Regions from separate parts of the Mycobacterium sp. NGS69 genome, predicted to be linked through region 2. Evidence: predicted binding sites of a transcription regulator. Region 2 holds the regulator's gene; the other holds the start of a gene.

Region 1 (5,840 bases), on a different contig from region 2:
CGGACAGCCGCCCCCTCTCGGGAGCGGCTGCCACATTCCGGCTTTTAGGGACCGGTGTTAGCGGGGCGTTCCGATGGTGCCGCCGCCGTTGACCTGGCCCCCGGCGTTGCCCGCGGGGGTGTACGCCTGGAAACCGGTGGACGTGTTGACGCCCCACTGGCCCACGTCCGGGTTGAACACAACCGGAAGCTGGGTGCCGTCGGGGTCACCGACGGGCGGAATCCAGGTGGCCGGCAGCCCGTAACGGCCCGGGTCGTTGTAGTGCCCCGGCGGCGGGAAGCCGTTCTGGCCCGGGGGAAGCGGGCTGCCCGGCGCGTTGCAGTTCACGCCCGGCGCGCCGGGGTTACAGATCGGCAGACCGGGCACGGTCTGGCCCGGACCCGGCAGGTCACGGTCGCCGCCCGGGACGTTCGGCCCCGGCACATTGGGGCCGGGTCCCGGCACGTTCGGGCCCGGATCGGCCAGCGCGAAACCGGTGCCGATCCCCAGCGCCGCGGATCCGAGGCCACCGGCCATCGCGGCGGTGGCGGCGATCTTGGTGAGGTTCATGTGAACTCCTTGTCCAGCTTGGCTGCGACGCACGCAGCGCAACAGCGTTGACGGTGTTGTTCAGTTGTCTCCCCAAGCTCCTGGATTGGGGCCGAGGGAAGGGGGATGACCCCCTGGTCCCTCGGCTACCCGAGTCGGCCGAGCCGAAAACACGCTCGGGCCGATTGATTCGCAGCAGACTCCCAGGCTTTCGACAAGCGACTGGCAGCCGGCGCCCCTAGGCGGCGACGGTCGCGGCCTGTGGCACGGGTTCGAGCGCTTGCGCGACGATGTCGGCGACGTCCGTCATCGGCTTCACCTCCAGCGCGCCGAGCACCTCCGCCGGGACGTCGTCCAGGTCCGGCTCGTTGCGCGACGGGATGAACACGGTTGACAGGCCGGCACGCTGGGCGGCCAGCAGCTTCTGCTTCACGCCGCCGATCGGCAGCACCCGCCCGTTCAGCGTGACCTCGCCGGTCATCCCGACGTCGGAGCGCACCTGGCGTCCGGTCGCCATCGACACCAGCGCGGTCACCATCGTGACGCCGGCCGACGGCCCGTCCTTGGGCACCGCGCCCGCGGGCACGTGCACGTGGATGCGCCGGTCCAGCGCCTTGGGGTCGACCCCCAGCTCCGCGGCGTGCGAACGCACGTAGGACAGCGCGATCTGCGCCGACTCCTTCATCACGTCCCCCAACTGACCGGTCAACTGCAAACCGGGCTCGCCGTCGGTGGCGCCCGCTTCGATGTAGAGGACGTCGCCGCCCAGGCCGGTCACGGCCAGGCCGGTGGCCACACCGGGCACCGCCGTGCGTTCGGCGGACTCGGGCGTGAACCGCGGACGGCCCAGGTAGCCGACCAGGTCGGGCTCGTCGATCGTCACCTGTTCGTCGGCGATCTTGGTCGTCACCTTCCGCAGCGCCTTGGCCAGCAGCCGCTCGAACTGACGAACCCCCGGCTCGCGCGTGTAATCCGCCGCGATCTTGCGCAGCGCGGCGTCGGTGACCGTGACCTCGTCGTCGTTCAGCGCCGCCCGCTCCCGCTGCCGGGGCAGCAGGTAGTCGCGGGCGATGGCGACCTTGTCGTCCTCGGTGTAGCCGTCGATAGTGACCAGCTCCATGCGGTCCAGCAAGGCCGACGGGATGTTTTCGATCACGTTGGCGGTGGCCAGGAACACCACATCGGACAGGTCCAGGTCCAGATCCAGGTAGTGGTCGCGGAACGTGTGGTTCTGCGCCGGGTCGAGCACCTCGAGCAGCGCCGCGCTCGGGTCGCCGCGGTAGTCGGATCCGACCTTGTCGATTTCGTCTAGCAGCACGACGGGATTCATCGATCCCGCCTCGCCGATCGCGCGCACGATCCGGCCCGGCAGCGCGCCCACGTAGGTGCGCCGGTGCCCGCGGATCTCGGCCTCGTCGCGCACGCCGCCCAGGGCGACGCGGACGAACTTGCGGCCCAGCGCCCGGGCCACGCTCTCACCCAGCGACGTCTTCCCGACGCCGGGGGGACCGGCCAGCACCATCACGGCGCCGGAACCCCGCCCGCCGACAACCTGCAGCCCGCGCTGCGCACGCCGGGTGCGCACCGCCAGGTATTCGACGATGCGGTCCTTGACGTCGTCCAGCCCGTGGTGGTCGGCGTCCAGGACGCCCCGCGCCGCGGCCAGGTCCGTCGAGTCCTCGGTCCGCACGTTCCAGGGCAGGTCGAGCACGGTGTCCAGCCAGGTGCGAATCCAGCCGCTCTCCGGGCTCTGGTCGCTCGAGCGTTCCAGCTTGCCGACCTCGCGCAGCGCGGCCTCGCGCACCTTCTCGGGCAGGTCGGCCGCCTCGACGCGGGCCCGGTAATCGTCGGACCCGTCTGGCTCGCCCTCGCCCAGCTCCTTGCGGATCGCGGCCAGCTGCTGGCGCAGCAGGAACTCCTTCTGCGTCTTCTCCATGCCGTCGCGGACGTCCTCGGCGATCTTCTCGTTGACCTCGACCTCGGCCAGATGCGAGCCGGTCCAGTCGATCAGCACGCGCAACCGCTCGGCCACGTCCACGGTCTCCAGCAGCTGGCGCTTCTGCACGTCGGTCAGGTACGACGCGTAGCCGGACGTGTCCGCCAGCGCCGACGGGTCGGTCAGGCTGTTGACGTAGTCGACGATCTGCCAGGCCTCGCGGCGCTGCAGCATGGCCAGCAGTAGCTTCTTGTATTCCGCGGCCAGGGCCTTGATCTCGTCGGTCGGCTCCGGCTCCGGCGCCTCGGTCACCTCGACCCACAGCGCGGCGCCGGGCCCGGACGCGCCCGCCCCGATGTGTGCGCGACGCTCGCCACGCACGACGGCGGCGGTGCCACCGCCGGCGATCCGGCCGACCTGCAGAATCTTCGCGATCACGCCGTGGCTCGGGTACCGGTCGTCCAGCCGCGGGGCGATCAGCAGCTGCCCGGACTCGCTGGCCTGCGCGGCGTCGATCGCCGCCCGGGCGGCGTCGTCCAGCGCAATCGGCACCACCATTCCCGGCAACACGATCGTCCCGGTGAACAACACCGGCACGGACTTGGCTTCAGCCATTCGATCCTCCAAAAGTTGAGTCTGCTGCGCTTAACCCAGCCGGGCACGGGTTTGTTCCCAGGCGTGGTTTCGCCACGAGCGTGAGGCTGGCCGCACGTTGGACGACGGGCGTGCGGGCAGCCGCACGCTCGGCTCACGCGGTGGCTAGGGGCGTTACGCTGGCGGCGAAATCGGTCCCAGCCGCCGCAGTTGCGTCACGTGCTTGGGCGACAGCTCCTCGAGGCAGGTGGCGCCCAGTAGTCCCATCGTCCGGATGATCCCGCTCTGCAGGATCTCAATGGCGCGGGCCACACCCGCCTCGCCGCCGGCCATCAGCCCGTACAGGTAGGCCCGCCCGACCAGCGTGCACCGGGCCCCGAGCGCGATCGCCGCGACGATGTCGGCTCCGGACATGACGCCGGTGTCCACCAGGATCTCGGTGTCCTTGCCCAGCTCACGCGCGACCGTCGGCAACAGGTGGAAGGGCACCGGGGCCCGATCCAGCTGGCGCCCACCGTGATTGGACAACACGATCCCGTCGACGCCACGGTCGACGACGGCGCGGGCGTCCTCGATCGTCTGGATCCCCTTGACCACCAGCTTGCCGGGCCATTGGGCCTTGATCCACTCCAAGTCATCGAAGGTCAGGCTCGGGTCGAACATCGTGCTGAGATACTCGCCGACCGTGCCCGACCAGCGGTCCAGCGACGCGAAGGCCAGCGGCTCGGTGGTCAGCAGGTCGAACCACCACTTCGGGTGCGGCACCGCGTCCAGGACGGTACGCAGCGTCAGCGTCGGCGGGATCGTCATGCCGTTGCGGTTGTCGCGCAGCCGCACGCCCGCCACCGGCACGTCGACGGTGGCCAGCAGCGTGTCGAATCCCGCGTCGGCCGCGCGCTTCACCAGCGCCATCGAGCGGTCCCGGTCGCGCCACATGTAGAGCTGGAACCACTTGCGGCCCTGGGGAACCGCCGTGACGAGGTCTTCGATCGCCGTGGTTCCCAGGGTGGAGAGCGAGAACGGTATCCCCGCCCGCGCGGCCGCCCGCGCGCCGGCGATCTCGCCCTCGGTGTGCATCAACCGGGTGAATCCGGTGGGCGCGATCCCGAACGGCAACACGACCGGCTGGCCCAGGACGTTCCATCCGGCGGTGACATTGGAGACGTCACGCAGGATGGTCGGGTGAAACTCGATGTCGCGGAACGCCTGTCGGGCCCGCGCGATGGACAGCTCGTCCTCGGCGGCGCCGTCGGTGTAGTCGAACGCCGCCCTGGGGGTGCGGCGTTTGGCGATGCGGCGCAGGTCCTCGATGGTGTACGCGGCTGCCAGGCGGCGCTTGGTCGCGTCGAGTTGCGGCCGTTTGAACTGCATCAGCGGCGCCAGGTCGCGCACCTTGGGCATTCGTCGCTTGACGGCCATGTATGCAACCGTAGTCATGTGGCATCGGCAAGCGACCCTTTCGATCTGAGACGTTTCGTGTCGGCACAGTCCGGGATCTACCGCGCCGCCGTCGAAGAGCTGCGCAATGGACGAAAACGTGGTCACTGGATGTGGTTCGTCTTCCCACAACTGCGCGGGCTGGGCAGCAGTCCGATGGCGGCCCGCTACGGCATCACGTCGCTCGAGGAAGCCCGCGCCTATCTGCAGCATGAGCTCCTCGGGTCGCGACTACGCGAGTGCACTCGGCTGGTCAACGAGGTGCGGGACCGCTCGATCATCGACATCTTCGGTTCGCCCGACGACCTCAAGCTGCGCTCGTCGATGACGCTGTTCGCCCACGCGACCGACGACAACCACGACTTCGTCGCCCTACTCGACAACTACTTCTACGGCCAGGAGGACCCTCTGACCTTGGCGCGGCTGACAGGCCCCTAGGCCGGGCCCAGAATCCGCCAGCCGTGCGGCTCGACGACCACCGCGTCGACGACTTCCTGTGGCGGCGCCGAGGAGCCGGCGAGCACCTGCAGGTGGGCCGTGCCGAGCTCCGAGAGCGGCACGCGCATCGGCTCGTCGCCGATGTTGAGCGCGACCAGCAGCGCGTTGTCACCGCCGCGCGTCTCGTAGACGTAGTGCCGATTTTCCAGCCGCAACGCGGTCGTCGAGGCCGCGTGCAACCACGGGTGACGGCGGCGCAACCCGACGAGGAACTGGTGCAGTCTCCACATCTCGGCGCCGAACGCATCCAATTCCACTGGGGGAGTGCCGAACTCGGGGCGCACCGCGTCGTCGCCGCCGTACCGCTCCTCCTTGATGCCGCGGAACCCCAGCTCGTCGCCGGCGTACACGCTGGGCACCCCACCCACCGTCAGCAGGATCGCCAGCGCGTGGGCCACGTGCCCGGGTCGGTCGAGCCGGCTGGCGATGCGGGTGACGTCGTGATTGCCGATGAACGTCAGCGGGGCGAAGGTGGCCAGAAACTCGTTGTGCCGCTGCAGCGCCCAGTCCAGCTCGAAGAAGTTGCCGTCGTTGAGGCTGCTCCAGATGGCCTTCCAGAGCTCGTACTGGGTCGCCGAGTCGAACTTCGCCGCCTCGACCACCGCGGCGTAGTCGCCATGGATGAGCTCGCCGACGAACCAGGCATCCGGATGCTGTTCGCGCACCCGTGGCAGCGTCGACGCCCAGAATTGTTGCGGCACAATGTAGGCCGCGTCGAGGCGCCAGCCGTCCGCGCCGCGGCGCAGCCAGTGGGCCATCACGTCGGCGACGTAGTCGACGACCTCGGGGTTGTCATGGTTGAGCGTGATGAGTTCCGAGTGGCCCTCAAAGGTACCGCCGCTGAACC
Region 2 (5,840 bases):
GATCAACCTGCCCTACATCACTGTCGACGCGGACAAGAACCCGCTGTTCCTCGACGAGCAGCTGACCCGCGCCGAGTTCCAGAAGATCACCCAGGACCTGCTGGACCGCACCCGTCAGCCGTTCAAGTCGGTGATCTCCGACGCCGGCATCTCGGTGTCCGACATCGACCACGTCGTGCTGGTGGGCGGTTCCACCCGCATGCCCGCGGTGACCGAGCTGGTCAAGGAACTCACCGGCGGCAAGGAGCCCAACAAGGGCGTCAACCCCGACGAGGTGGTTGCCGTGGGCGCCGCGCTGCAGGCCGGTGTGCTCAAGGGTGAGGTGAAAGACGTTCTGCTGCTTGACGTTACGCCGCTGAGCCTCGGTATCGAGACCAAGGGTGGCGTGATGACCAAGCTCATCGAGCGCAACACCACGATCCCGACGAAGCGGTCGGAGACCTTCACCACGGCCGACGACAATCAGCCGTCCGTGCAGATCCAGGTCTACCAGGGTGAGCGCGAAATCGCCTCGCACAACAAGCTGCTCGGCTCCTTCGAGCTGACCGGCATCCCGCCGGCCCCGCGCGGCGTCCCGCAGATCGAGGTCACCTTCGACATCGACGCCAACGGCATCGTGCACGTCACGGCCAAGGACAAGGGCACCGGCAAGGAGAACACGATCAAGATCCAGGAGGGCTCCGGCCTGTCCAAGGAGGAGATCGACCGGATGATCAAGGACGCCGAGGCGCACGCCGAGGAGGACCGTCAGCGCCGCGAGGAGGCCGACATCCGCAACCAGGCCGAGACGCTGGTCTACCAGACGGAGAAGTTCGTCAAGGATCAGCGCGAGGCCGAGGGCGGTTCGAAGGTCCCCGAGGACACGCTGAACAAGGTGGATGCCGCGGTGGCCGAGGCCAAGTCGGCGCTCGGTGGCACCGACATCTCCGCGATCAAGTCGGCGATGGAGAAGCTGGGCCAGGAGTCCCAGGCGCTTGGCCAGGCCATCTACGAGGCCACCCAGGCGGAATCTGCCCAGGCCGGTGGGCCTGGAGGCCCCGGCGAGCCCGGCGGCGCGTCCGGCTCGGCCGATGACGTCGTGGACGCGGAGGTGGTCGACGACGACCGGGAGGCCAAGTGACGGAGGGCAACCCGGAACAGGTAACGGTCACCGACAAGCGGCGGATCGATCCCGAGACCGGCGAAGTACGGCACGGCGCTTCCGGCCCGACCCCCAGCGGGTCGGCGCCGGGGGCGTTCGCCGGCGAAAGCCCGGAGGAGGCCGGCAAGGCGGCCGAACTGCTCGGCGATCTGCAACGGGTACAGGCCGACTTCGCCAACTACCGTAAGCGGGCACTGCGCGACCAGCAGGCCGCCGCGGACCGGGCCAAGGCCGCCGTGGTCAGCCAATTGCTCGGCGTGCTGGACGATCTCGATCGGGCCCGCAAGCACGGCGACCTGGAGTCCGGCCCGTTGAAGTCGGTCGCCGACAAACTGGAAGGCGCCCTGACCGGCCTCGGCCTCACGGCGTTCGGCGCGGAGGGCGAGGACTTCGACCCGGTGCTGCACGAGGCCGTGCAGCACGAGGGCGACGGCGCCGACGGCTCCAAGCCGGTGATCGGCACGGTCATGCGGCAGGGCTACAAACTGGGCGACCAGGTGCTGCGGCACGCCCTGGTGGGGGTCGTCGACACCGTCGCGGAAACCGGGCCGGGAGACGGCGAAGAAGCGGTCGCCGCCGAAACGCACCCGTCCGACACGGCCGATAACGCCGACGGCTCCGGTGAGTAAGCACCACAATCACATACGAAAAACGACCACATACGACAAATAGATAGAGAAAGGTGAGGGGGTGACGCGGCATGGCCCAGCGTGAATGGGTCGAAAAGGACTTCTATAAGGAGCTGGGCGTCTCCTCTGACGCCAGCCCGGAAGAGATCAAGCGCGCGTATCGCAAGCTGGCGCGCGACCTGCATCCGGACGCCAACCCCGACAACCCGGCCGCCGGCGAACGGTTCAAGGCGGTGTCGGAGGCGCACAACGTGTTGTCGGATCCGGCCAAGCGCAAGGAGTACGACGAAACCCGCCGCCTGTTCGCCGGCGGCGGTTTCGGCGGCCGCCGGTTCGACGGTGGCAGCGGCTTCAGCTTCAACGTCGGTGGCGACGGCGCGGAGTTCAACCTCAGCGACCTGTTCGACGCCGCCGGCCGAAGCGGCGGCGCCAACATCGGCGACCTGTTCGGCGGCTTGTTCGGACGCGGCGGCGCGAGCCCGCGTCCCAGCCGGCCGCGGCGCGGCAACGACCTGGAGACCGAGACCGAGCTCGATTTCGTCGAGGCGGCCAAGGGCGTGGCGATGCCGCTGCGGCTGACCAGCCCGGCGCCGTGCACGAATTGCCATGGCAGCGGCGCGCGCCCGGGCACCAGCCCGAAGGTGTGCCCCAGCTGTAACGGCGCGGGCGTGATCAACCGCAACCAGGGAGCGTTCGGCTTCTCCGAACCCTGCGCCGACTGCCGGGGCAGCGGCTCGATCATCGAGCACCCCTGCGACGAGTGCAAAGGCACCGGCGTGACGACCCGCACCCGCACCATCAACGTGCGGATCCCGCCGGGCGTCGAGGACGGACAGCGGATCCGGCTGCCCGGGCAGGGCGAGGCCGGGTTGCGCGGCGCGCCGTCGGGCGACCTGTACGTGACCGTGCATGTGCGACCGGACAAGGTGTTCGGCCGTGACGGCGACGACCTCACCGTGACCGTCCCCGTCAGCTTCACCGAGTTGGCTTTGGGCTCAACGCTTTCGGTTCCCACGCTGGACGGCAAGGTCGGCGTGCGGGTGCCCAAGGGCACCGCCGACGGCCGCATCCTGCGGGTACGCGGACGCGGTGTGCCCAAGCGCGGCGGCGGCAACGGCGACCTGCTGGTCACCGTGAAAGTGTCCGTGCCGCCGAACCTGGAGGGCGCCGCCCAGGAGGCGCTGGAGGCCTACGCGGCCGCCGAGCGATCCAGTGGTTTCGACCCGCGCGCGGGATGGGCGGGCAATCGCTGATGGCCCGAGGTTCTCGCAACCCCAAGGAGGAGGCCCGGACCTTCCTGATCTCGGTGGCGGCCGAACTGGCCGGCATGCACGCGCAGACGCTGCGCACCTATGACCGCCTCGGGCTGGTGAGCCCGAGGCGCACTTCCGGCGGGGGACGCCGTTATTCGGAGCACGACGTGGACCTGCTGCGCGAGGTGCAGCGGCTGTCGCAGGACGAGGGCGTCAACCTGGCCGGCATCAAGCGCATCATCGAGCTGACCAACCAGGTGGAGGCGCTGCAGTCGCGCGTGAAGGAGCTGACCGAGGAGCTGGCACAGGTGCGCGCCGGCCAGCGCCGCGACCTGGCGGTGGTGCCCAAGAGCACCGCGCTGGTGGTCTGGCAACCGCGAAAACCGCGCTAGGCGACCGCCGCGGGGGCCGCGAAGAGTAGGGAAATCCCTGATTCGCAGCCGCTTCGCGCGCCTTATGGTCGGGGCCATGTCACTCGTGCTCGTAACCCCGGAATTCGTAACGGCGGCGGCCACCGACGTGGCCAACATCGGCTCCGCCCTACATGCGGCGAACGCCGCGGCCGTGACGCCGACGTCGCAACTGCTGGCCGCGGGCAATGACGAGGTGTCGGAGGCGATTGCCGCACTGTTCGGCGCGCACGGGCAGGCCTATCAGGCGCTGGGTGTCCAGGCGCAACGGTTTCACCAGCAATTCGTCCAACTGCTGAACTCCGGGGCGAGCATGTACGCCGGTGCCGAGGCCGCGAACGCGTCGCCGCTGCAAACGATCGAGCAGGAGGTGCTGGGCGCGATCAACGCGCCGACCCAACTGTTCCTGGGGCGCCCGCTGATCGGTAACGGCGCGAACGGCGGAACGGTCGGCGGCGTCGGGCAACCCGGCGGCGCGGGTGGAATCCTGTGGGGCAACGGCGGCGCCGGGGGTGCAAGCACGAACAACGGGGTGGCCGGCGGGAATGGTGGCGCCGGCGGGCTGATCGGCAACGGCGGGGCAGGGGGACCGGGCGGTTTCGGCGGCGCCGGCGGTGCGGGCGGAAACGCCGGGCTGTTCGGCGTCGGCGGCGCGGGTGGCGCCGGCGGCGGCCCCAACGGCTCCATAGGCGGCGGAGCTGGCGGCGCCGGCGGCATGGGCGGGCTGATCTACGGCAACGGCGGCGCGGGCGGAGCCGGAGGCCCCAGCACCATTTCGACGCCAGGCAACGGCGGCGCTGGTGGCCACGGTGGCAGTGCCGGGCTGTTCGGCACCGGCGGCGCCGGCGGCGTCGGAGGCGCGGGCAATACAGCCTCTAGCGTCCACGACGGCGGCGCCGGTGGTGGCGGCGGCAACGGCGGCCTGCTCTTCGGTGACGGCGGGAGCGGCGGTGGGGGCGGTGCCGCGGGGCACGACGGTCACGGCGGACACGGCGGCGCGGGCGGGACGGCCGGGCCGATCGGCAACGGCGGTGCCGGTGGCGTCGGCGGCGCCATCGGCACAGGGGGGTCGTTCGCCGGGCAGGGCGGTAACGGCGGTGACGCGTCGTGGATCGGTAACGGTGGCCCCGGCGGCAACGGTGGCACGTTCGGCGGCGCGGGTGGTGCCGGGGGAACTCGCGGGAAGCTGTTCGGCGCCGACGGCGCCCCGGGCCAACCGGGCTGAGTTCACCTAAACTCGGTCACGGCATGGAAGTGACCACCGAGCACCCGATCGTCGAGACGCTGCTACACCGATACCGGCGCGAGCTGGGCGCGCACCTGCCCGCCTACCGCAACCACGTCTACCGCGGCATCAACTATCACCAACGGCTGCTCGCCGGTCCCGTCCCGGATTTCGCCGTCCTGGCCTGGGCCACACACGATCTCGGCATCTGGACCGCGGGCACATTCGACTACCTGGAGCCCTCGGCCGCCCTGGCCGCGGCGCACGCCGAGGAATTCGGCGTCGACAACGTCGACGGCGTGCGCACGCTGATCGTCGAACACCACCGGCTGCGGCCGTCGCACGACCGGATGGCCGAGACCTTTCGGATAGCCGACCGCATCGACGTGAGCCGTGGCTTGTTGCGTGATGGGATCGGGCGCGCGGACATCCGGTCCGTCGTCGCCGAGTTGCCTTATTGTGGCTTCCACGCGTTCCTCGCCAAGGGGCTGACCCGCTACGCCGCCGGGCACCCGCTGCGGCCCTTCCCGATGCTGCGGTGGTGAAAGATGTTCGCTCACACCCGAATCGAGAACTGCGTGACCGCCGGCGCGCCCGGTCGCGCGCACCGGTAGCCGCCGCGGCGCAGCGCGTCCGTCGGCGCCGCCATCGGCTCGAAGCACACCACATCCTTGGCGAGGGGGGCGAAGATCTGCGCCGCCGGATAGCCCCGCTCGAAGTGCACCTCCACGCGCCGCCCGCCGCCGGACACCGCGAAAACCGCGCCGTCGCCGGCCTGGTCGTAGGCGTCGTCAAAAGCCTTGTCGCCCAAGGGTTGTCCGCTAACCGGCTGGGATTCGGATTCTCCGGTGGGCAGGCCGCGCTCGTCGAGCCGCAAGTGCCGCAGCGGCGGTGTTTCGATCATCCAGTCGCCGCGGGCAACGCCGGGCAGGTGCAGGTAGGGATGGAAACCGAAGCACAGCGGAACCGCGGTGTCGCCGGTCGCGGTGACGGTGGTGCGCACCGTCAGCGCCCTGTCGGCCAGTCGCACCGCCACCGTGAGCACATGCGGGAACGGAAAGCCGGCCAGCAACCGCGGGTCGGCGCCGAAATCCACCTCGGCAGTCAGCTCGTTGCCCGACTCCGTCGTCACCCGCCAGCCCGGGTAGGCGGCCAGGGTGCCGTGGATCGGCAACCCGTTGG

The links. The regulator HspR, encoded in region 2, represses chaperone genes until heat shock. The targets are predictions, from matches to a motif close to ANNTGAGTNNNNNNNACTCANNT.
Region 1: lon (endopeptidase La) is a predicted target of HspR. The motif match lies at 3,093-3,115, and genes of this name have one in related genera.

The regions. Positions count from the first base shown of each region.
Region 1 covers NZ_JCALCD010000007.1:124,111-129,950, forward strand. The annotation lists gene AC5Y2S_RS20995 (hypothetical protein) at 58-549, opposite strand; gene lon (endopeptidase La) at 767-3,079, opposite strand; gene AC5Y2S_RS21005 (alpha-hydroxy acid oxidase) at 3,233-4,477, opposite strand; gene AC5Y2S_RS21010 (DUF1810 domain-containing protein) at 4,496-4,933, shown strand; gene AC5Y2S_RS21015 (alpha-amylase family protein) at 4,930-5,840, opposite strand, start outside.
Region 2 covers NZ_JCALCD010000003.1:614,929-620,768, reverse strand. The annotation lists gene dnaK (molecular chaperone DnaK) at 1-1,120, shown strand, start outside; gene grpE (nucleotide exchange factor GrpE) at 1,117-1,770, shown strand; gene dnaJ (molecular chaperone DnaJ) at 1,842-3,023, shown strand; gene AC5Y2S_RS12315 (heat shock protein transcriptional repressor HspR) at 3,023-3,415, shown strand; gene AC5Y2S_RS12310 (PE family protein) at 3,492-4,658, shown strand; gene AC5Y2S_RS12305 (hypothetical protein) at 4,682-5,203, shown strand; gene AC5Y2S_RS12300 (aldose 1-epimerase) at 5,215-5,840, opposite strand, start outside.